DNA from 3 places in the Sinorhizobium alkalisoli genome. Region 1 is predicted to be linked to each of the others. Evidence: predicted binding sites of a transcription regulator. Region 1 holds the regulator's gene; each other region holds the start of a gene.
What was found. The regulator LexA, encoded in region 1, represses DNA repair genes until DNA is damaged. The targets are predictions, from matches to a motif close to TGTTCNNNNTGTGTTCNG.
Positions count from the first base shown of each region.

Region 2: EKH55_RS00260 (DNA recombination protein RmuC) is a predicted target of LexA. The motif match lies at 3,069-3,086, and genes of this name have one in related genera.
Region 3: dnaE (DNA polymerase III subunit alpha) is a predicted target of LexA. The motif match lies at 1,049-1,066, and genes of this name have one in related genera.

Region 1 is NZ_CP034909.1:1,397,389-1,404,030, forward strand. Features, by position in the region: gene EKH55_RS06925 (SMR family transporter) at 1-182, opposite strand, end outside; gene EKH55_RS06930 (SMR family transporter) at 185-523, opposite strand; tRNA gene EKH55_RS06935 (tRNA-Asn) at 675-749, opposite strand; gene EKH55_RS06940 (hypothetical protein) at 889-1,173, shown strand; gene EKH55_RS06945 (YrbL family protein) at 1,189-2,013, opposite strand; tRNA gene EKH55_RS06950 (tRNA-Cys) at 2,193-2,266, shown strand; gene lexA (transcriptional repressor LexA) at 2,925-3,635, opposite strand; gene EKH55_RS29340 (hypothetical protein) at 3,812-3,979, opposite strand; tRNA gene EKH55_RS06960 (tRNA-Ala) at 4,192-4,267, opposite strand; tRNA gene EKH55_RS06965 (tRNA-Ser) at 4,403-4,490, opposite strand; gene EKH55_RS29345 (hypothetical protein) at 4,501-4,854, opposite strand; gene EKH55_RS06970 (septal ring lytic transglycosylase RlpA family protein) at 4,779-5,819, shown strand; gene EKH55_RS06975 (D-alanyl-D-alanine carboxypeptidase family protein) at 5,877-6,642, shown strand, end outside.
Region 2 is NZ_CP034909.1:53,155-59,796, reverse strand. Features, by position in the region: gene dapE (succinyl-diaminopimelate desuccinylase) at 1-89, shown strand, start outside; gene EKH55_RS00280 (hypothetical protein) at 76-672, shown strand; gene truA (tRNA pseudouridine(38-40) synthase TruA) at 682-1,425, opposite strand; gene fmt (methionyl-tRNA formyltransferase) at 1,425-2,360, opposite strand; gene def (peptide deformylase) at 2,444-2,968, opposite strand; gene EKH55_RS00260 (DNA recombination protein RmuC) at 3,119-4,324, shown strand; gene EKH55_RS00255 (ribokinase) at 4,375-5,274, shown strand; gene EKH55_RS00250 (methyl-accepting chemotaxis protein) at 5,548-6,642, shown strand, end outside.
Region 3 is NZ_CP034909.1:1,022,945-1,029,586, forward strand. Features, by position in the region: gene EKH55_RS05045 (ABC transporter ATP-binding protein) at 16-702, shown strand; gene dnaE (DNA polymerase III subunit alpha) at 1,305-4,799, shown strand; gene EKH55_RS05055 (L,D-transpeptidase family protein) at 4,825-6,036, opposite strand; gene EKH55_RS05060 (DNA polymerase IV) at 6,159-6,642, opposite strand, start outside.

The DNA.
Region 1 (6,642 bases):
AATTCCATGCCTTTGACGGCCTCCGCGAGCAGCGCAAAGGCGGCGAGCACGAGCGCAATCGAAAGCACACCCCAGCCGCGGTGACTAAAGCCGTTCGATCTCGAGGAGGCGAGGTTGGCAGCCACGTCGAAAAGGCCGGCCAGCACTGCGAAGGCGAAGGAGGAGAAGGAAAAGACTGGCATGCTCATGCCGCGCTTTCCTCGTCCTGCACCTTGCCGGCATTGACGAGAAGGATACCGGACACGGCCATGGAGAGGCCGAGCATCTCGCGACCGGTCAGCACGTGATCGAAGACCATGACCGAGACGAGCGTGATCAGCGCGACGCCCGAGCCTTCCCAGATCGCGTAGGCGACCCCGACGGGAATCGTCTTCACCGCCATAGCAAGAAACACGTAGGAGAGCGCGATCGAGCCATACATGACCGCATGGCCGACATAGGCGCCCCCGGCGGCCTTCATGGCGGTGAGGCCGGCGATTTCGGTGCCAATGGCGAGAATCAGGAAAAACCACGCGAAGCGCATCCGGAACCTCTGATGGACCTGTGGCGCCGTGCGTTTTTCAGGGCACACAGAGGACGCTGTAAATCATTGGATCTGCGCATCGATTTTCGGCCGATGCGCTAGCAAACGAAAAGAGCCACTCCGGCCTTCGCCGCGAATGGCTCTTCGAAACTGGCTCCCCGGGCCGGATTCGAACCGGCGACCTATCGATTAACAGTCGAGTGCTCTACCGCTGAGCTACCAGGGATCATCTGCGCCGCAGAAGTGAGGCTGCTAATACAAATGCTTTTTCGATTTGCCAAGCGATTTTTCAAAAAAAATTGAAAGCGCCGCTTGCTCGGCTGTGGAGAAAGCACCAATTCTGGGAAAGTCGCAGGAAGGAAGCAATGGCGAAGAAGAAGCATTTCGGTATCGATCCGAAAACGCGGGAAATCATTCTCGGTACATGGCGCGTCGGCCTGCCCGACTCGCCGGCCCTCAGGGTGACGATTGGGCTTCTGCTCATTGCTGGCGGTGTTCTCGGCTTCCTGCCGGTCCTCGGCTTCTGGATGATACCGCTCGGGCTGCTGGTGCTGTCGCACGACATACCGGTTGTGCGCCGCGCACGCCGACGACTCGCCGTGTGGTGGGCCCGCTGGCGCGGCAATACCGAGAAAACGTCGGGGAAGTAGAATTGCGATCTCGGGCTAGCTGGCCCGTGAAACGTTGAGTGCGTCCGGAACGCCCTCGACCGCGTGAAGTCTGCGCTTCGGCCGCAGATACGGCTCTAGGACCGTGTGGACGTGCCCCTCGTTGGGCAGCGCCGCCGGATCGTTCAAGGTTCTGGCGAGTTTGAGAAACAGCTTCTCACGCATTTGCCGCAGTCTGAAGCCGTTGGCCCTGCGGCTGAGAGCGAAAATGCGCAACGGGCTTTTTTCACCGGTCCCGTCGATGCACATCAGTTCCTCAAAACCGCGACGGTCCGTCACTACGAAGTTGCCGGCATTGCAATCCATCAGCACGATGTGAAGCCGGCGACAGCGCTCGAAAAGTTCGTCAATCATCGCCAGGTGCCTGGCCGTCAACCGCCCCGCCAGCGCCAGGTCGCGCAAGGTTGGGGCCAACTGTCCGTTTGCCATAGTGATCTTCTCGACCACGAGACCGAGGCCGTGTTCGGTCTGAACGAAGCCCAGCACTCCGGGGATGGGGAGATCGGCTGTGTCGGACAGGGTGAACTTTCGGGCCTGTTCGATGAACTCGTCGACTTCGCGTCGAAATGTCCGGTAGGCACCGAACCGCTTGAAGCGATCGATGAAGCGCAGCATCCGCGTCGATTGGCGCTCGCCGCTGTTGCCCCTGATTCTGAGAACCTTGACCAAAATATTCGGGTAGAGGTCATGCTCGAAAACACACCGCTGGTGCCCGCCTGCACATTGGTGCCAGTCGGAAAGGGAGATCTTGCCGTCGAACATGTCCTCGCCCATTAAGTGTGAAAGTTTTGTGACAAAACAGCGCCGGTTGAGGAAAATCAAGGAAAATCCTACCTTATGGGTGAGTTTATTGCGATCGAACTGGGAGGCTGGGCATTCCAGTGTCCAACCTCCTTTTACGATGGGCCGAGACGAGGGGTGCGTTTTTCGGAAATTGCCTCTTGCGGTTCATCTCGAATGATTCTAAACGCTCGCCACGACTTGATATTTCTTGTCGATGAGGCCTCGTGGCGGAGTGGTGACGCAGAGGACTGCAAATCCTTGTACCCCGGTTCAATTCCGGGCGAGGCCTCCAAATTCCCCTGATGATCCGGCTGGTGGCACCGATGTGCGCCGGCAAATTTCTTGGCAAGTGATCTTCAGCCGCTGCGGCAACGGCCGCTTGCCTGCAGAATGTCGATTCCGGCCTGACCGGGCCGCCGCTTTACCACCGCCTGATCGTCGGAGCGCGTTGGTCAGGCGGAATCGCCCGCCGCATGGTCAAGCGATACCGCGAGCGTGGCCGCGAGAACGGTGTGCGCGCAATCCGATCCAGCAAGACTCCATAGGCAGCGCTTTGGAGGAACTTTCATCGGACCCATGGATCGCGTCGAGATCGCAACAAGGAGGAGAGTCCATGGGCAAACCCAGGACTGCAGATCCGACCGGCCAAGCCATGCCGTCTCCCACATGAAAGCCGAACCCGAGGGAGATTGAGCTGGGCCCGAAACCGATACGATAACCGGGGAGAATACCCGTGGCGCCGACCGTCCACCTGCGGACGGCTCTACGCCCATGCGGGGATGGGGGGAGGCAGCCAGACGAAAGTACTCGGCGCTGGTCGGCCGCAACGTCGAGCGGAACGTCTACCGCCCAAGGCTTCGGACGATAACTGTTGCCCACTCGATCACGCACTGTGCGCAAATACCCATGCATCGGCCAAACGAAACGGCTCCGATCACCGGGGCGATGGGCTAGTGATACCGCCGTATCAGCCCGACCAGTTTGCCCTGGATTTTCACCCGGTCCGGTCCGAATATCCGGGTCTCATAGGCCGGGTTCGCCGCTTCGAGGGCAATCGACGCACCTTTCCGGCGGAATCGCTTCAGGGTCGCTTCTTCGTCATCGATCAGTGCCACGACGATATCGCCCGGACTGGCCGTGCTCGCGTTGCGGATGATCACGGTGTCGCCATCGAGGATGCCGGCCTCGATCATCGAATCGCCCTTGATTTCCAGTGCGTAATGTTCACCGTTGCCGATCATGTCGAGCGGAACGGAAACCTCGTGCGTATTGTTCTGGATCGCAGAAATTGGGACGCCGGCGGCGATGCGCCCCATCACGGGAACCGCAATCGAGGACGTCTCTGCGGGTGGCGCCTCGACCCTGGGCGCGGCAGATGGCTTGCCCAGGCTGCCCTCGATGACGCTCGGCGAAAAGCCGCGCCTTGGCTGCGCCGGTGTCGTATAGGCTTCCGGCAGCTTGATGACTTCAAGTGCGCGTGCCCGATTGGGAAGCCGGCGAATGAAGCCCCGCTCCTCGAGCGCAGTGATCAACCGGTGGATGCCCGACTTCGACGCAAGATCGAGCGCGTCTTTCATTTCATCGAAGGACGGCGGGACTCCCGACTCTTTCATTCGTTCATGAATGAAGAGAAGCAATTCCTGTTGCTTGCGGGTCAGCATGGCGCGTCACTCCAGAATCGCGAAACAAATCAAGAACAGACACTATCCGTTCCATTTGTGTTCCGCAAGTGCCTAACATTCCGTGAATATTGCCATGCTGAATTGGGCGGCGTCGCTTTGCCGGGGCCGACAAGCCATTGGGCTGTCGGGCGATGGAGCGTTGATGTGGCGCCCGATCAATAGGCGAGGCGCAGACCCCCGGGACTGAGAACGTCGAAGTCAGGCTCAGGGTAGGGGCCGTACCACTGCGCGTAGGTCGTGTTGCCCGTAGCGCCGGTGGTGGCGCATCCCCAAAGTGACAGGAGCGCCAATGCTGCAACCGCCATCAGAGTTTTAGAGGACATGATTTTCTCCACTCGCGGGAGTTGCCGACACGAAAAGATGCAGACCCCAACTGTCCCTCAATTCGCCAGCGATGGCAAGGAAACCTTGGTGGCCGAAACCAGCATTTTGTGTTCCCGGTAAACGACTTGGCGCAATGCGCCTCGGCGAAGAAACCTGCCGCCGCCGCCGGGCAGATCGGGCATCACGGCTCCGGGCTGGACAAAGAGAAGAATGGTGGAGTCGAAGGGAGTCGAACCCTCGACCTCCGCAGTGCGATTGCGGCGCTCTCCCAACTGAGCTACGACCCCGGCAGGCCTGGACTATATAGAAGAATTCCACGGCGCGCGCCAGCCCGCTCGGCTGAATTGGCCGAACGTGCTCGAGACGTCGGCAGACAGTCGAGTCCGAATGGGAGCAGGTGCCGGGTCGGACAAAGTTCACGCTGGCGGATGGGGTGGGATTCGAACCCACGGACGGTTGCCCGTCGCCGGTTTTCAAGACCGGTGCCTTAAACCGCTCGGCCACCCATCCGGGCAGCGCGTTATTGCGCGAAGTGCGGTTCGTTGCAAGATTTAAGCTCGCCGCCCGCACGAATTTCTTCGGCCTCTGCCGCTTGGTACTGCGCATCTCCGTCGGTCTGGTATTTACGTTTTGTAAACCATAACGAGAAAAACCCGGCGCGATCTCGCCTAGAAATTCGTATTTTTGCCTTGTTGTTGTCATCATTACACGATTGTCCCTTTCCGGGACGTCGAAAGATCCGCGGGGGTGAAATGCGGATCGTTCGGGCACGAATTTCGCGAATGACCTTGGGGACAGATGATATCTCGTAGAAAAGCGGCATGCCTTGCGAGGGGATTGCGCCTCGCTGCAATTCCACTGCTTTGCGCAGCACTAGCGGCCTGCGGTTCGACGTCCAGCGTCAAGAAGAGCAAGTCGAGAAGCAAGGAATATTTCGCCGAATCGGTCTACGGGGTCAAAGCAAGTCCGCGAGTGGCCAACGGGCGCAACATTCCGAAGGGCGGCGGGCGATTCCAGGTCGGCAATGCCTATCAGGTCAAGGGCAAGTGGTATCAGCCGAAGGAGGAGCCGGGCTACAACAAGACCGGCATGGCCTCCTGGTACGGCTCGGCCTTTCATGGCCGGCTGACGGCGAATGGCGAGGTCTATGACAAGTATCACCTCTCCGCGGCGCATCCCACGTTCCCTTTGCCGAGCTATGCTCGCGTGACCAATCTCGAGAACGGCAGCTCCGTCATTGTGCGGGTGAACGATCGCGGGCCCTATGAATTCGGCCGGATCATCGATGTCTCCTCGAAGACCGCCGACCTGCTCGATATCAAGCGCAAGGGAAGTGCCCAGGTACGCGTGCAATATGTCGGCCGAGCCCCGCTCGAGGGCAACGACATGCCTTATCTCATGGCGTCTTACGTTACCAAGGGCGATCGCGGCCCTCGCATCGCGCCGGAAGGGCAGATCGCGACGGGGGTCATGGTGGCTTCGAACGAACCGCTGCGCGATCAGGCACAGGACCTTGGGACTCTGACGATTCCGGCGAAATCGACGCTTGGCGCAACGAGGTCGTTGAATGCGCTCACGGCGCCGCCTGCAGCGTCGCCGGCATCGGCCGCGCTTGCCGAGTTCATGATGCTGCCGGAGATCGGGCCGGTTCCCTCCGAGCGCCCGGAATGGATCCCGTTGCCGGATGGCAACATGGCCTATGCCGCCGCCTATGTCGAAGTCCGGGTCAGTGACAGGGCTTCGCCATTCGAACTGATCATGGCCGATCCGGACCCGCTGACGTCCGACTCCATTCGGGCCTACGCAAAGCGGCAGAACCGGGGCGTTCTGGCCGATTGACGCCGGTTGAATAGGTCTGGCGGCGCTGCTATGCCCGTGAAGAAACCGGAGTTTCTCATGCGCATTGTGTGGCTGGCGATCGTGGGTGTCCTTGCAGCGGTCGTCGCAGGTGATGCGGAGGCACAGGCGCCTGCCTTCGACACCAAGGCGAAACAGATCTATCTCGTCGATGCGGAGACCGGGAGCGTGCTCTTTGCGCGCGGCGAGAACGAGCCCGTGCCACCGGCGTCGCTTGCAAAGCTCATGACGATGGAACTGGTCTTCGAGGCCCTCGACAAGGGGGAACTGACGCCGCACGCGACCTTCGAAGTTTCGGAACACGCCTGGCGCACGGGCGGAGCGCCATCCGGCACCGCGACCATGTTTGCCGCGATCAAGTCGAAGGTCGCGGTCGCGGATCTCATGCAAGGTGCGATTGTACAGCTGGCGAACGACGCCTGCATTGTTCTGGCCGAGGGAATGGCGGGCAGCGAGACGGCCTTTGCCGAACGGATGACGGAGCGGGCTCGCGAACTCGGCATGCCGGTCGCGACATTCAAGAACGCGACCGGACTGCCGGACCCCGGAAACAAGATGACCATGCGCGAACTCGTCACGCTTTCGCGGCATTTGCACGAGGCGCATCCGCATTATTACCGCCTCTATTCCCAGCCGGATTTCGAGTGGAACAAGATCTTCCAGCGCAACAAGAATCCGCTGATCGCCGCCAATGTCGGCGTCGACGGGCTGGCGACGGGATTTGCGGAAGGCTTCGGCTTCTCGGTCGCCGCTTCGATGCAGCGCGGAGAGCGCCGTGTCTATCTCGCAATGGGCGGCCTTGAGA
Region 2 (6,642 bases), 1.3 Mb from region 1:
ATGAGCGCGTCGCAGTCGCCGATCTCGAGACGCTCACCAATATTTATGAATCCTTCATAGCCCGCTGGTTCGGCCATGCCGTCGCTTGAAGAGGTCCTCTCCTACGTCAAGGGACTTTGGCTGCTGATCCTCGGCAAGCGCGAAGGCTATGGCTGGCTGGACATCAGCGAACGCGGCCTGTGGCGCTCCTTCGCGGCGATCCTCTGGTCGCTGCCTGCCATGGCGGTGACCTGGGCCTCCTGGCGTCTCTACTATCTTTCCGCAATGCCGAGCGGCACCACCGTCGGCGGCAGCTTTTTCCTCAAGCTCTTCATCGTCGATCTCGCAAGCTGGCTCGTGCCGATCCTGCTGATCGTCGTCCTTTCACGGCCGCTCGGCTTCGCCGGTCTCGTGGTGCCGGTGATCGTCACCAGCAACTGGCTGTCTGTGCCCCTCTCCTATGCGATGGCTGTGCCGGCCGCGATCCTGCTCCTTACGCGAGGAAGCCAGCAGGTGACCGCATTCCTGTGGCTGATCGTGCTCTTCGCCAGCATCGCCCTGCTCTTCCGGCTGCTGCGCACGATCACCGGCAATGAGAACCTGCTCGCCGCAGCGCTGACGGGGCTGTTCCTGCTGCCTTCGATGATGGTCGGACAATATCTGCAGCATCTCTTCGGCCTGGTACCGGGTTGAACCCACGGTTCAGTAGTCCACCTGCAGGAAGTAAAGGCCGTCGGGCGGCGCGACAGGACCGCAAGCCTTGCGGTCCCGCGCTTCGAGTGCCGCCTGCAGAGCTTCCGGCGTCCATTTGCCCTCGCCGACGAGTTTCAGCGAGCCGGCGAAGGAGCGGATCTGGTTATGCAGGAAGCTCTGCGCACTCGCCCGGATCTCGATGAGTTCACCGTTGCGGGTGACATCCAGCCGATCGAGCGTACGGAGAGCGCTCGTCGCCTGACAATGGGCCGAGCGGAAAGTGGTGAAATCGTGATGGCCGACGAGCCGCTGGGCCGCCTCCTGCATCGCCTCATGGTCGAGCGTCTTCGGCACCCACCAGGCGCGCCTTGCCTCGAGCGCCAGCGGCGAACGGCGGGAAATGATGCGGTAGAGATAGTGGCGGCGGACGGCGGAAAAGCGCGCGTCGAAATCCGGCGGCACGTCCGCCGCATCGAGGATCGAGACCCTATCGCCAGCGAGCGTCAGGTGGGCGTTCAACGCGTTGCGCAGCGTGTGGCTCTTCCATTCGCGCCCCAGATCTACATGCGCCACCTGGCCGATTGCATGAACGCCGGAATCAGTGCGCCCGGCGCCGCGGATCGAGACGATCTCGCCGGTCAGCGACAGCACCGCCTTCTCGATCGCGCCCTGCACTGAACGGCCGTTCTCCTGCCGCTGCCAGCCGACATAGCCGGAGCCGTCATATTCGACAGTCAGGCGATAGCGCGGCATCAGGCGATCCTCGAGCCGGTCGCAACGGGCGTGCCGCGCAGGAACTCGGCCGTGGGAAGCGCCTTGCCGCCCGCCCGCTGCAAGCGCGTCGGCCGCACGGCCCCTTCGCTGCAGGCGATCGTCAATGCTTCGTCGAGCACAGTGCCGGGCTTGCCGGTTCCTTCGGCAAGTTCCGATCCCAAAACCTTGGTGCGTTCGATACGGCCGGCGGTCACGAGTTCGAACCAGGCGCCCGGAAAGGGCGAAAGGCCGCGAATATGGTTGTGGACCTCGCGCGCGGGCTTCGAAAAATCGATGCGTGTCTCGTCCTTGGTGATCTTGGCGGCGTAGACGACGCCCTCTTCCGGCTGCGGCGTCAGCGTCAAATCGCCCGCCTCGAGCTTCGCCATCGCTTCCTTCATCAGGCTCGCGCCGACATGCATCAGCCTGTCGTGCAGCTCGCCGGCCGTCATTGCCTCGCCGATCGCAACGCGCTTCGTCAGCGCGACGGGGCCGGTGTCGAGCCCCTTGTCCATTTTCATCACCATCATGCCGGTCTCGCTGTCGCCGGCCATGATGGCGCGCTGGATCGGGGCCGCACCCCGCCAGCGCGGAAGGAGCGAGGCATGGCCGTTGTAGCAGCCATGGCGCGTGCCCGAGAGAATCTCCTCCGGCAGCAAGAGCCCATAGGCGACGACGACGGCGACATCGGCATCGAAGCCGCGAAAACGCTGCCGATCGGCCGGATCCTTGAAGTCGACAGGCGTCAACACCGGCGCGCCCAGTAGCTCCGCCGCCTGGTGCACCGGCGATTTCTGAAGATCGAGGCCACGCCGGCCACCGGGACGCGGCGGCTGGGTGTAGACGGCGACGACCTCATGCCCGGCTTCTGCGAGCGCCGCCAGCGTCGGAACGGCAAAGTCCGGTGTGCCCATGAAGATGATGCGCAGCGGCAAGTCGGTGTACTCCGTATCTCTCGATTGCCCGAAACGGCGTCGTGCTCAAGCGCCGATCCTTCATGCCGGTTGCATCGGAGCCGTCAGATCGCCCGGCTTCCGCGTACCTTGGCAGCCTTGGTGAACTTGCGGATCACCATATCGCGCTTGAGCTTGGAGATATGGTCGATGAAGAGCACCCCGTTCAAGTGATCGATCTCATGCTGCAGGCAAGTGGCAAGCAGCCCGTCGGCCTCGATGCTCTGCTGCTTGCCGTCACGGTCGAGATATTCGACGGTGATCGCCGCCGGGCGCTCAACTTCGGCGTAATAGTCCGGAATCGACAGGCAGCCTTCCTCGTAGACCGAGCGCTCCTCGGAGTAGCGGACGACCTTGGGATTGATGAAGACGAGCGGCTTTCTCTCCTCGCCCTCCTTGGTGACATCCAGCACCAAAAGGCGCCTCGGCAAGCCGATCTGGATGGCCGCAAGGCCGATGCCAGGAGCATCGTACATGGTCTCGAGCATATCGTCGGCAAGGCGGCGGACCTCGTCGTCGATGGTCTCCACCGGCGCCGACATCTGGCGCAGAATGGGATCGGGAAGGATGATAAGCGGCTTGATCGTCATGCCGCTCCCATAACCGATCTTTCCGCTCGGGCGCAAGGAATTTGCCGATTGCGGTCCGGATGGCCACCCGATCGGCTCCCGCCAAGGCGCGACTTTTCTTTGTTCTCGTTTTGATCTGGCCATCGGAAACGAATCTGTTAGGCTGCGGCCATGGAGCCCGTCGCCTTTTCCTTCGACCAGCCGCTGTTTCAACTCGGCGCCCTGCCCATCACGGCAGGCTATTTTGTCACCGCTGCCGCCCTGCTGATCGCACTCCTGGCGATCATGGCCGCGGGCCGTGCCCGTGCGCTTCGCGCGGACGAGCGCGCCGAGCAGATTGCGTCGCTGCTTGCGGCACAGACCGAAATGCAGGGACGGATCGCAGCGATGGCGGACGTCTTCGGCGCCCGACAGGCTGAGCTCAACCAATCGCTCAGTCAGCGGATCGACGGGATGACGCACCGGATCGGTGCCTCGATCAGCGAGCAGACCAAGGCAACCCACGAAAATCTTCGGCGGCTGCAGGAGCGGCTGGCCGTCATCGACAGCGCCCAGAACAACATCCAGGCGCTCGCCAAGGACATGGCCGGGCTGCAGAGCATCCTTTCCAACAAGCAGACGCGCGGCGCCTTCGGCCAGTCGCGCATGGAGGCGATCGTCGCGGATGGGCTGCCGATCGGCGCTTACATCTTCCAGGCGACGCTCTCCAACGGCGCACGGCCTGATTGCGTCATCCGCATGCCGAACGATCAGCCGCCGCTCGTGATCGATGCGAAATTCCCGCTGGAGGCCTGGAACGCCATGCGCGATGCCGAGAGTGCCGAGCGGCGCCAGCAGGCCGCGCAGGCCTTTCGCCGCGACATGGAAGTCCATATCCGCGATATCGCCGGCAAATACCTGCTCTCCGGAGAAACGCAGGAGACCGCGTTTCTCTTCGTCCCATCCGAATCGATCTTCGCTGAGGTCCACGAGCATTTCGAGACGGTCGTGCAGAAGGCCCATCGCCAGCGCGTCGTCATCGTCTCGCCGTCGTTGCTGCTCCTTTCGATCCAGGTCATCCAGGCGATCCTCAAGGACGCGCGCATGCGCGAGCAGGCGCATCTAATACAGGGCGAGGTCGTGCGCCTCATGGAGGATCTATCCCGCCTCGACGAGCGCGTGCGCAAGCTCCAGGGGCACTTCGCCCTGACGCAGAAAGATATCGACGAGATCCTGATCTCCTCCGACAAGCTGACGCGCCGTGGCGCGAAGATCGAGGCGCTGGACCTGGAAACGCCACCCGCACCCGCGCGCAGCAGCAAGGAAGAAGGTTCGGGCGAACGGTCCATGGAGGGCCGTATCGGTCAATTGAAGCTCAGAGTGGTTGACGAGGACTGACGCGCTCGGGCACTGTCCGGCAAATCAGCAACCGATGGGGCACGTTCCAGATGATCACTGTCCTTGGGTCCATCAACATGGACCTGATCGCCACGACCACGCGCCTCCCGAAGCCCGGCGAGACCGTTGCCGGGACGGGCTTTGCCACCGCCGCCGGGGGCAAGGGCGCCAACCAGGCGCTGGCCGCCCGTCGCGCCGGCGCATCCGTGCGCATCGCCGGTGCGGTCGGCTCGGACGGCTTTGCCGAAGGTGCGCTTGCACTGCTCAGGGAGGCGGGTGCCGATCTCAGCCTTGTGAAGACGGCCGTGGAGCCGACCGGTACCGCACATATCATGGTCGACGGTGAGGGAGAGAATGTCATCGTCGTCGTTGCCGGTGCCAATGCGACCGTCAGCGCAAGCAATGCCGTTGCCGCCGTCGAGTCGATGTCAGTCGGCGACACGCTGATGCTGCAGCTGGAAATACCGGCAGCCTCCGTGGAGAAGGCACTGACCGAAGCCCGGCGGCGCCGGATCCGCTCCGTCATCAACATCGCGCCGCTGACGCCGGACGCCGCCCGCCTTGGCCGCATGGCCGACATCGTCATCGCGAACGAGACCGAGTTCGAACTGCTCGCCGGCAGGGTCGGCATCGCGGGCCCCGAACGGGAAGCGGCGATGATGGCTCTCCACGCGGAGACCGGGCAGACGCTAATCGTTACGCTGGGCGCCGACGGCGCCGTGGCGATCCACGATGGCGAGGTCCATCGCGCGAAGGGGCTGGCGATCGAGCCCGTCGACACGGTCGGTGCCGGCGACACCTTCTGCGGCTATCTCGCCGCGAGTCTGGACTCGGGACTCTTCTTCCCCGAAGCGCTTCGCCGCGCCGCCGTCGCCGGGTCGCTCGCCTGCCTGAAGCCGGGCGCACAACCGGCGATCCCGTTCGCCTCCGAGGTCGCCGTCCGCCTCTGACGACAGCGCCGATATTCGGCCATTCGCAATCAGGACAGGCTCTGTCGCGGCAACGACGCCTGCACCCTGGAATATCCCCGGAGGGCCAGGAATTGGCCGATTTGTTGCCTCTATCTTAATCTTTGATCGCTTATCCAGATTACGAAGCGGGCCATTTTAGACCCGGTTCCTTCATGCCGGTCGGCATCACGCGCTCCATGACGGAGTTTCACCCTACAGTTCGGACTGTCGCGCCGCATTGCAAGCTGCGGACTCTCAGTGCGTGAGGATTTAATGATCAAGTTCCATGCCAAATCGCTGGCGACCAAGCTGATTGCCGTGACGGGCGGCACGATCGCCCTGGTGCTGCTCGCCTCGAATTTCGTTCTCATCTCCCAGACCCAGGATCGCGTCGAGACGCTGGTCTTTGAGGGGGCGCAGGCGGAAGCACGCGCCATTGCTTCCGACATTGCCGGCAGCGTCGGTGAACTCGCCGCGGCGGCGCGGACCATGTCAGGCGTGCTCGGGCGCGGCCACGCGGGAAAGTCCGTCGACCGTGCGGGCGCCATCAACCTTTTGAAGGCGAACCTGGACCAGCATGAATTCGCCTTCGGCAGCTGGTTTGCCGAGGAGATCAAAGCCTTCGACGGGCGTCAGCGGGAAGTGGCCAGCAACGAGGAACTCGGCGCCAACGCCGACGGCGTCTTCACGCCCTATTGGTCGAAGAACCGCGACGGCCAAGCGCAATTTTCGACTTTCGGCGCCGACTATGCCGCCGAATGGTACGCGCTGGCCGCAAAGAGCGGCAAGGGTGCGATCACGCAACCTTACCTCGCCGAAGGCACTGACGTACCGACGACGATGACGTCGATCGCCTACCCGGTGATGTCGGATGGCAGGATGATCGGTGTCTCGGGGGTCGACATCTCGCTCGCTTCTCTCGCCGACCGGCTCGGCAAGCTCAAGCCTTTCGGGTCCGGCCGCGTATACCTGCTTTCGCAGAGCGGAAAGTGGCTCGCCGCGCCGATTCCCGAGTTGCTCATGAAGGAATATGAGGGCGAAGGCGCGGACGTGGTCAAGAATGCCCTCTCGTCAAACGCCTCCGGCACGATCAAGAACCTGACCTATGACGGAAACGAACCCTTCGACCGCGTCGTCTATCCCTTCAAGCTGCCCAATGTGAACGCCAGTTGGGTCGTGCTCGTGGATGTGCCTCGCACCATCATCAACGCTCCGGTCAACAACCAGACCTATATGATGATCGGTGGCGGTCTCGTCGTACTCCTCGCCGTGCTCACGGGTCTTTATCTTGCCGTGCGCAGTTTCGTGCAAAAGCCGCTCTCCGGGCTCGTGCGCGACGTGGAGACGCTCGGCAACGGCGATTACGCA
Region 3 (6,642 bases), 370 kb from region 1:
AGGACAACAACCGGAATGAATGCGCGCGTGGCACTGCATCTCTCGGCCGTCGAGCGGCACTATGGCGAGGGCGATACCTTCCTGCCGATCCTCAAGGGCGTCGACCTGATCTTGCGGCGCGGTGAGACCGTGGCACTGGTTGCGCCATCCGGCACAGGGAAGTCGACGCTCCTGCACATTGCGGGGCTTCTCGAACATCCGGACGGCGGCGATGTCATCGTGAATGGCAAGGCTTGCAATGGCCTTAGCGACGATCGGCGCACCGCGATCCGCCGCAACGAGATCGGCTTCGTCTACCAGTTCCACCATCTCCTGCCGGAATTCTCGGCGCTGGAGAACATCATGATGCCGCAGCTGATCGCCGGCCTTCCGAAGGCGGAGGCGGCGGAGCGGGCAAGTGCGCTACTCGACTATATGCGCATCGGGCATCGCGCTTCCCACCGCCCGGCGGAGCTTTCCGGCGGCGAGCAGCAGCGCGTCGCGATCGCGCGCGCGGTCGCCAATGCGCCGCTCATTCTGCTGGCCGACGAGCCGACCGGCAATCTCGATCCCGAGACGGCCGGCTATGTGTTCGAGGCGTTGGAGGCGCTGGCCCGCCAATCCGGTCTTGCGGCGCTGATCGCCACGCACAATCATGAACTTGCCTCGCTCATGGATCGCCGCGTCACGATCGAGGACGGCAAGATCGTCGAACTGGAATAGCGGCTACAGCGCCGCGCGTCCTTTCAGACGCGCAAAGCTCGCTGTAACTCTTGGATCTGCGCATCGAGCTTTCCGAAAGTCGGGTGCGACGCCGCGCGCCAGCCGGGCAAACATTCCGCTTCGCTTGAGCCAACAGAATTGTTTCCATTTAACCCGGAAAGGCTCTAGGCGCATGCGGTGCCGCCGAAACGTTTCCGGATATGGTTGTCTTTGGTGTGATCGAGCGGCTTCGCTCTGGAGAGATTGCCTCCGGACCTGGAATGACTTGCACGCCGTCCGGTTGCGTTAACCATAGCCGATGAATAGCGGGCGTTTCATTCGTCCTTGCTTGACTATCGAACGAAAAAAGAACAAAAAGGGAACAATAGCGAAAAGGAGCCATGTTATGACAGATTTCGTTCGTGATCTTGCTGCCTTTGCATCGATGACGCTCTTCATCGCGAGCGTTTCGATGATCGCGCTGGGCATGTGAATCCCTCTTCCCTGGATCGCACATCAGCGGAATGGCCGGTTTAAAAAAGTCCCCGGCCCCGCTGCAAGGCTGGACAGCCGGGACCGGAAACGGGATATGCTCCGCACCGGACAGGAATCGGAGTGCGACAATGGTAAATGGCGAAGGCACTGGGCAGGACATCACGGGCGCAAAGAACCCCCAATTCGTCCATCTGCGTGTGCACTCCGCTTATTCGCTGCTCGAGGGGGCGCTGCCGCTCAAGAAGATTATCGGCAAGGCGGTTGGCGATGACCAGCCGGCAATCGGAATAGCCGACACCAACAACCTGTTTGCGGCGCTGGAATTCTCGCAGAAGGCGGCAGACGACGGATTACAGCCGATCATCGGCTGCCAGCTCTCCATCGATATGGAGGACGAGGATGGCGAGCGGCGGGGGCATCCACATCAACTCGCGAAGCTGCCTACAATCGTCCTTATCGCCGCAACCGACGCCGGCTACGCGCGGCTCGTCGATCTCGTCAGCCGCGCCTATCTCGAAGGCGAAGGGCATCAGGCGGCGCGGATCACGCGTTCATGGCTTGCGGAGGGTGGAACGGAAGGGCTGATCGCCTTGACGGGTGCTGCCGGTGGTCCCGTCGATCTGGCGCTCAAGGCCGGCTCGCAGCCGCTTGCGGAGGCACGGCTGAAAGTGCTTCTCGCGCTTTTCGGCGATCGCCTCTATGTCGAGGTGCAACGGCAGGGCAATTACGATCGGCGTCACGAGAGCCGCATGGTGGAGCTTGCCTATTGCCACGACGTTCCGCTTGTCGCGACCAATGAGGCCTTCTTTCCTTCACCCGCCGACTACGACGCCCATGATGCCCTGATGGCGGTCGCCCATAATGCCGTCGTCTCGGATGACAGCCGTTTCCGGCTGACGCCGGATCATTATCTGAAAAGCCGCAAGGAAATGGCGACGCTCTTCGCCGATCTACCGGAGGCGCTGGAACATACGGTCGAGATCGCGCGACGCTGTTCATTCATGCTCAATACACGCAAACCGATTCTGCCGCGCTTTACCGGCGGCTCGGACGATCCGGAGGAAGCCGAACGCGCGGAAGCGGCGGAGTTGCGCCGGCAGGCGGAGGAGGGGCTGGATTTCCGTTTGGCCAAGCTCGGTATGGCGCCCGGCTATAGGGAAGAGGATTACCGCGAGCGGCTGGCCTTCGAGCTCAGCGTCATCGAGCGCATGAAGTTTCCGGGCTACTTCCTGATCGTTGCGGACTTCATCAAATGGGCCAAGGAGCATGACATTCCGGTTGGCCCCGGCCGTGGCTCCGGCGCCGGCTCGCTGGTCGCCTATGCGCTGACGATTACCGATGTCGATCCGATGCGCTTTTCGTTGCTGTTCGAACGCTTCCTCAATCCCGAGCGCGTGTCGATGCCGGACTTCGACATCGACTTTTGCCAGGACCGGCGCGAAGAGGTCATCCGCTACGTCCAGCGCAAATATGGACGCGAGCAGGTGGCACAGATCATCACATTCGGTTCGCTGCAGGCGCGAGCGGCGCTGCGTGACGTCGGGCGGGTGCTGGAAATGCCTTACGGGCAGGTCGACAAGATCTGCAAGCTCGTACCGAACAACCCCGCCAATCCGACGCCGCTTTCGAAGGCGATCGAGGAGGAGCCGCGCCTGCAGGAGGAGGCGGAGAAGGAGCCGGTCGTCGCCCGCCTTCTCGACATCGCGCAAAAGATCGAGGGTCTCTATCGTCACGCCTCGACCCATGCGGCCGGTATCGTTATCGGCGATCGGCCGCTGTCGCAGCTCGTGCCGATGTACCGCGATCCGCGTTCGGACATGCCGGTCACTCAGTTCAACATGAAATGGGTTGAGCAGGCCGGTCTCGTAAAATTCGACTTTCTCGGGCTCAAGACGCTGACGGTGCTGAAGACAGCCGTCGACTTCGTCGCCAAGCGCGGCATCGAGGTTGATCTTGCGAGCATCCCGATCGACGATCCGAAGACTTACGAAATTCTCTCCCGCGGCGAAACGGTCGGCGTCTTTCAGGTGGAAAGCGCCGGCATGCGCAAGGCGCTGATCGGCATGCGCCCGGACTGCATCGAGGACATCATTGCACTCGTCGCGCTCTACCGCCCCGGGCCGATGGAGAACATCCCGGTCTACAATGCCCGCAAGCATGGCGAGGAGGAGATCGAATCGATTCATCCGAAGATCGATTACCTGCTCAAGGAAACCCAGGGCGTTATCGTCTATCAGGAGCAGGTGATGCAGATCGCCCAGGTGCTTTCGGGCTATTCGCTCGGCGAGGCGGACCTGCTGCGCCGCGCCATGGGCAAGAAGATCAAGGAGGAGATGGACAAGCAGCGCGCCCGCTTCGTCGAAGGCGCCGTTCAGAACGGCGTCTCCAAACCGCAGGCGGATCTGATCTTCGACCTGCTTGCGAAGTTCGCCAATTACGGCTTCAACAAGTCGCATGCGGCCGCCTATGCCATCGTCTCCTACCAGACCGCCTATATGAAGGCGCATTATCCGGTCGAATTCCTGGCAGCGTCCATGACGCTCGACATGTCGAACACGGAGAAGATCAACGATTTCCGCCAGGACGCAAAACGCCTCGGTATCGAGGTGATCTCGCCCTCGGTGCAGACGTCGTTCCGCCATTTCGAGACCGGCGACAACCGCATCTATTATGCGCTGGCGGCGATCAAGGGTGTCGGCGAGTCGGCGGTCGACCATATCGTGGAGGTTCGTGGCGACCGGCCCTTCGCAAGCCTCGAGGACTTCTGCCTCAGGATCGATCCGAAGCTTTTGAACCGGCGCGTCTTCGAGAGCCTGATCGCCGCCGGTGCCTTTGACTGCTTCGGTCATGATCGGGCCGAGCTCATCGGCGGGCTCGACCGCATCCTCGGCTTTGCGCAGCGCGCCCAGGAAAACAAGGTGAGCGGGCAGAGCGACATGTTCGGCGCAGGCGCTGCGACGGGCCCCGAAAAGATCGTGCTGCCGCCCTACACGCCCTGGCTCGCCTCGGAGAAGCTGCACCGCGAATTCCAGGTGCTCGGCTTCTATCTCTCGGCGCACCCGCTCGATACCTACGCAAAGCTGCTCCAGAAGATGCGGGTGCAGGCATTCGGCGATTTCGCCGCGGCGGTAAAAAAGGGCGCCACCGCCGGCCGGCTCGCCGGGACGGTCACATCGAAACAGGAACGCAAGACGCGCACCGGCAACAAGATGGGCATTGTTGCCTTTTCCGACGCCTCCGGCCAGTTCGAGGCGGTTCTCTTTTCGGAGACGCTGCACCAGAACCGCGATTTGCTGGAACCGGGCAAATCGATGGTGATGACGGTGGATGCCGACGAGCGCCCGGAAGGCATCGGTCTTCGCATAAGAACGCTCCGTTCGCTAGAGGAGGAATCGCTGCAGATGCAAAAGGCGCTGCGCGTCTATGTGCGCGATTCCGGCCCCTTGCGCTCGATTGCACCCCACCTCAACACGAAGGGCGACGGCCTGGTTTCCTTCATCCTCATCAAGGACGACGGCCAGCGGGAAATCGAGGTCGAACTTGGCGAGAAATACCGGATATCGCCGGAAATCGCCGCGGCGCTGCGCTCGGCACCCGGCGTTGTTGACGTCGAACTGGTTTGAAGCGGCCCGGACCGTGAGCCGTCGCTTACGGTTGCGTGATGATGATGAAATCGGTTCCTACACCGGTCTCCATGCCGCTCTCGGTATCGGAGATCGAAAGCGATGAGCCATCGGCAAGAAGGGATGCAATGCGCCGTTGCGTATCCTCCGGCACCGAGATGCGGTTGAGCGTGTGCTTCAGGGCGTTGAAATCGCTGGTGTCCGCATCGGTCGTGATCCCAAGGCGCTTTTTCGTGGCATTCGTCAGCGCATTATCCAGAGAAAGACCGAACCATTTGCCTTCTCCCGAATAGGGGTCGAGTTCCTGAAACTGCAGAAAATGCGTGCCGAGCGCCACTCCGGGCTCGGCGATGTCGATATCGACTTCGAAGAGCGGCTGGAACGCCCGGCGTACGCGCAGGATCCCGTTCGGCGGCGTCCCGCGGCCGGCCTTGCGGAAGACCGCCTGGAGTAGCTCGGGGGTGATTTCGCCATCGGCCGGCATGCCCTCGGCCACTTGGAAGGCACGGATGGCGGCGCGTGTCGCGGGGCCGCTGTAACCGTCCGGCTCGCCGGCTTCGTGGCCGAGCGCGTTCAGGAGCATCTGCAGGTCGCGCACGCTCTCTCGCATGCCGCGCCGGGTAATCAGAATGCGAATGGGCGCCCCGTCCCGTTCGAACGAGGGCGGTAGCGGAGATCGCTCGGCTGTCGCGACCTCAATGCTGCCGGTCGCGAGATCACCAAGAGCGGGGCGCAGGGGCACGTCGGCAAGCGGCGCCGCTGGCCTTGCCTGGTTCGGCTGGAAGAGCACGTCGCTCGAAACCCGTATGGGGGCGACCTCCCGCTCGGCTATGACCACGTGCATGCCGCGCTCGGTGATCTGGAAGAGATCGGCGGCGAAGCGGTCCGGAAGCCGTACGCATCCGTGCGAGGCTGGATAGTGCGGCACGTGGTTCGAGCCGTGCAGGGCGATGCCCGACCAGGTCAGCCGCTGCATGAACGGCATAGGCGCATTGGAATAGATGTTCGATTCGTGGTGCCGGCGCTTCTCCAGGATCGAAAAGATGCCTGTCGGAGTCCTGTGGTTCGCTCTGCCGGTCGACACGTTCGAGGTGGCGATCACTCGATCGCCGTCATAGACGGCGAGTGACTGCCGCTGGCGCGATATCACGATCTGCAATGGCGACTTGCCGGCTGCTGCGGCGGATGACAAAGACACGGCGAGGACGACGAGCCCTATCCCGAGAGTGGAACGCAAGATAAACCCTCATTTGCGACGGTGGCGCCTGCAAACGGCATGCAAGCCGTAACACGCCAGACTTGTCGAGCGAGGCTATCCTCCAATATTTAAGGAATTGAATCGGCGCCTTCCATCACGGGCTATTGATCGCGGCGCCGTTGACCGAAGGTGTAGCCCGTTTCGACGCTGGTCTTGCCGAACTTGTCGCGCAGCTTGTTGATCGCCTCCTCGGCGGCCGCCCGCCGCGTTGCCAAGGGGTCCACGAGATCCGGCGGATCGGCGTGAACGGGATCGCAAAGATCGCTGACGCCGATGCCGATCAGCCTGTATCTCGTCCCGTCGAGTTCCCGCTCGAGCAGTTGCAGGCCGATGCGGAAAATGCGGTCGGCAAGGCGGGTTGGGCTCTCCAGCCGCCGGTTGCGCGTACGGCTCTTGAAGTCCGCCGTCTTCAATTTCAGGACGACGGTCTGACCGGCGAGTTCGGATTTGCGCAGCCTGAGGGCTACCTGCTCGCTGAGGCGCCTGAGATGCGAGACGAGTTCCTCCGGGCGAGACAGGTCCTCGTTGAAGGTCGTTTCGGATGAAACGCTCTTGGCCTCCCCATCCGTCTCGACAATGCGTTCG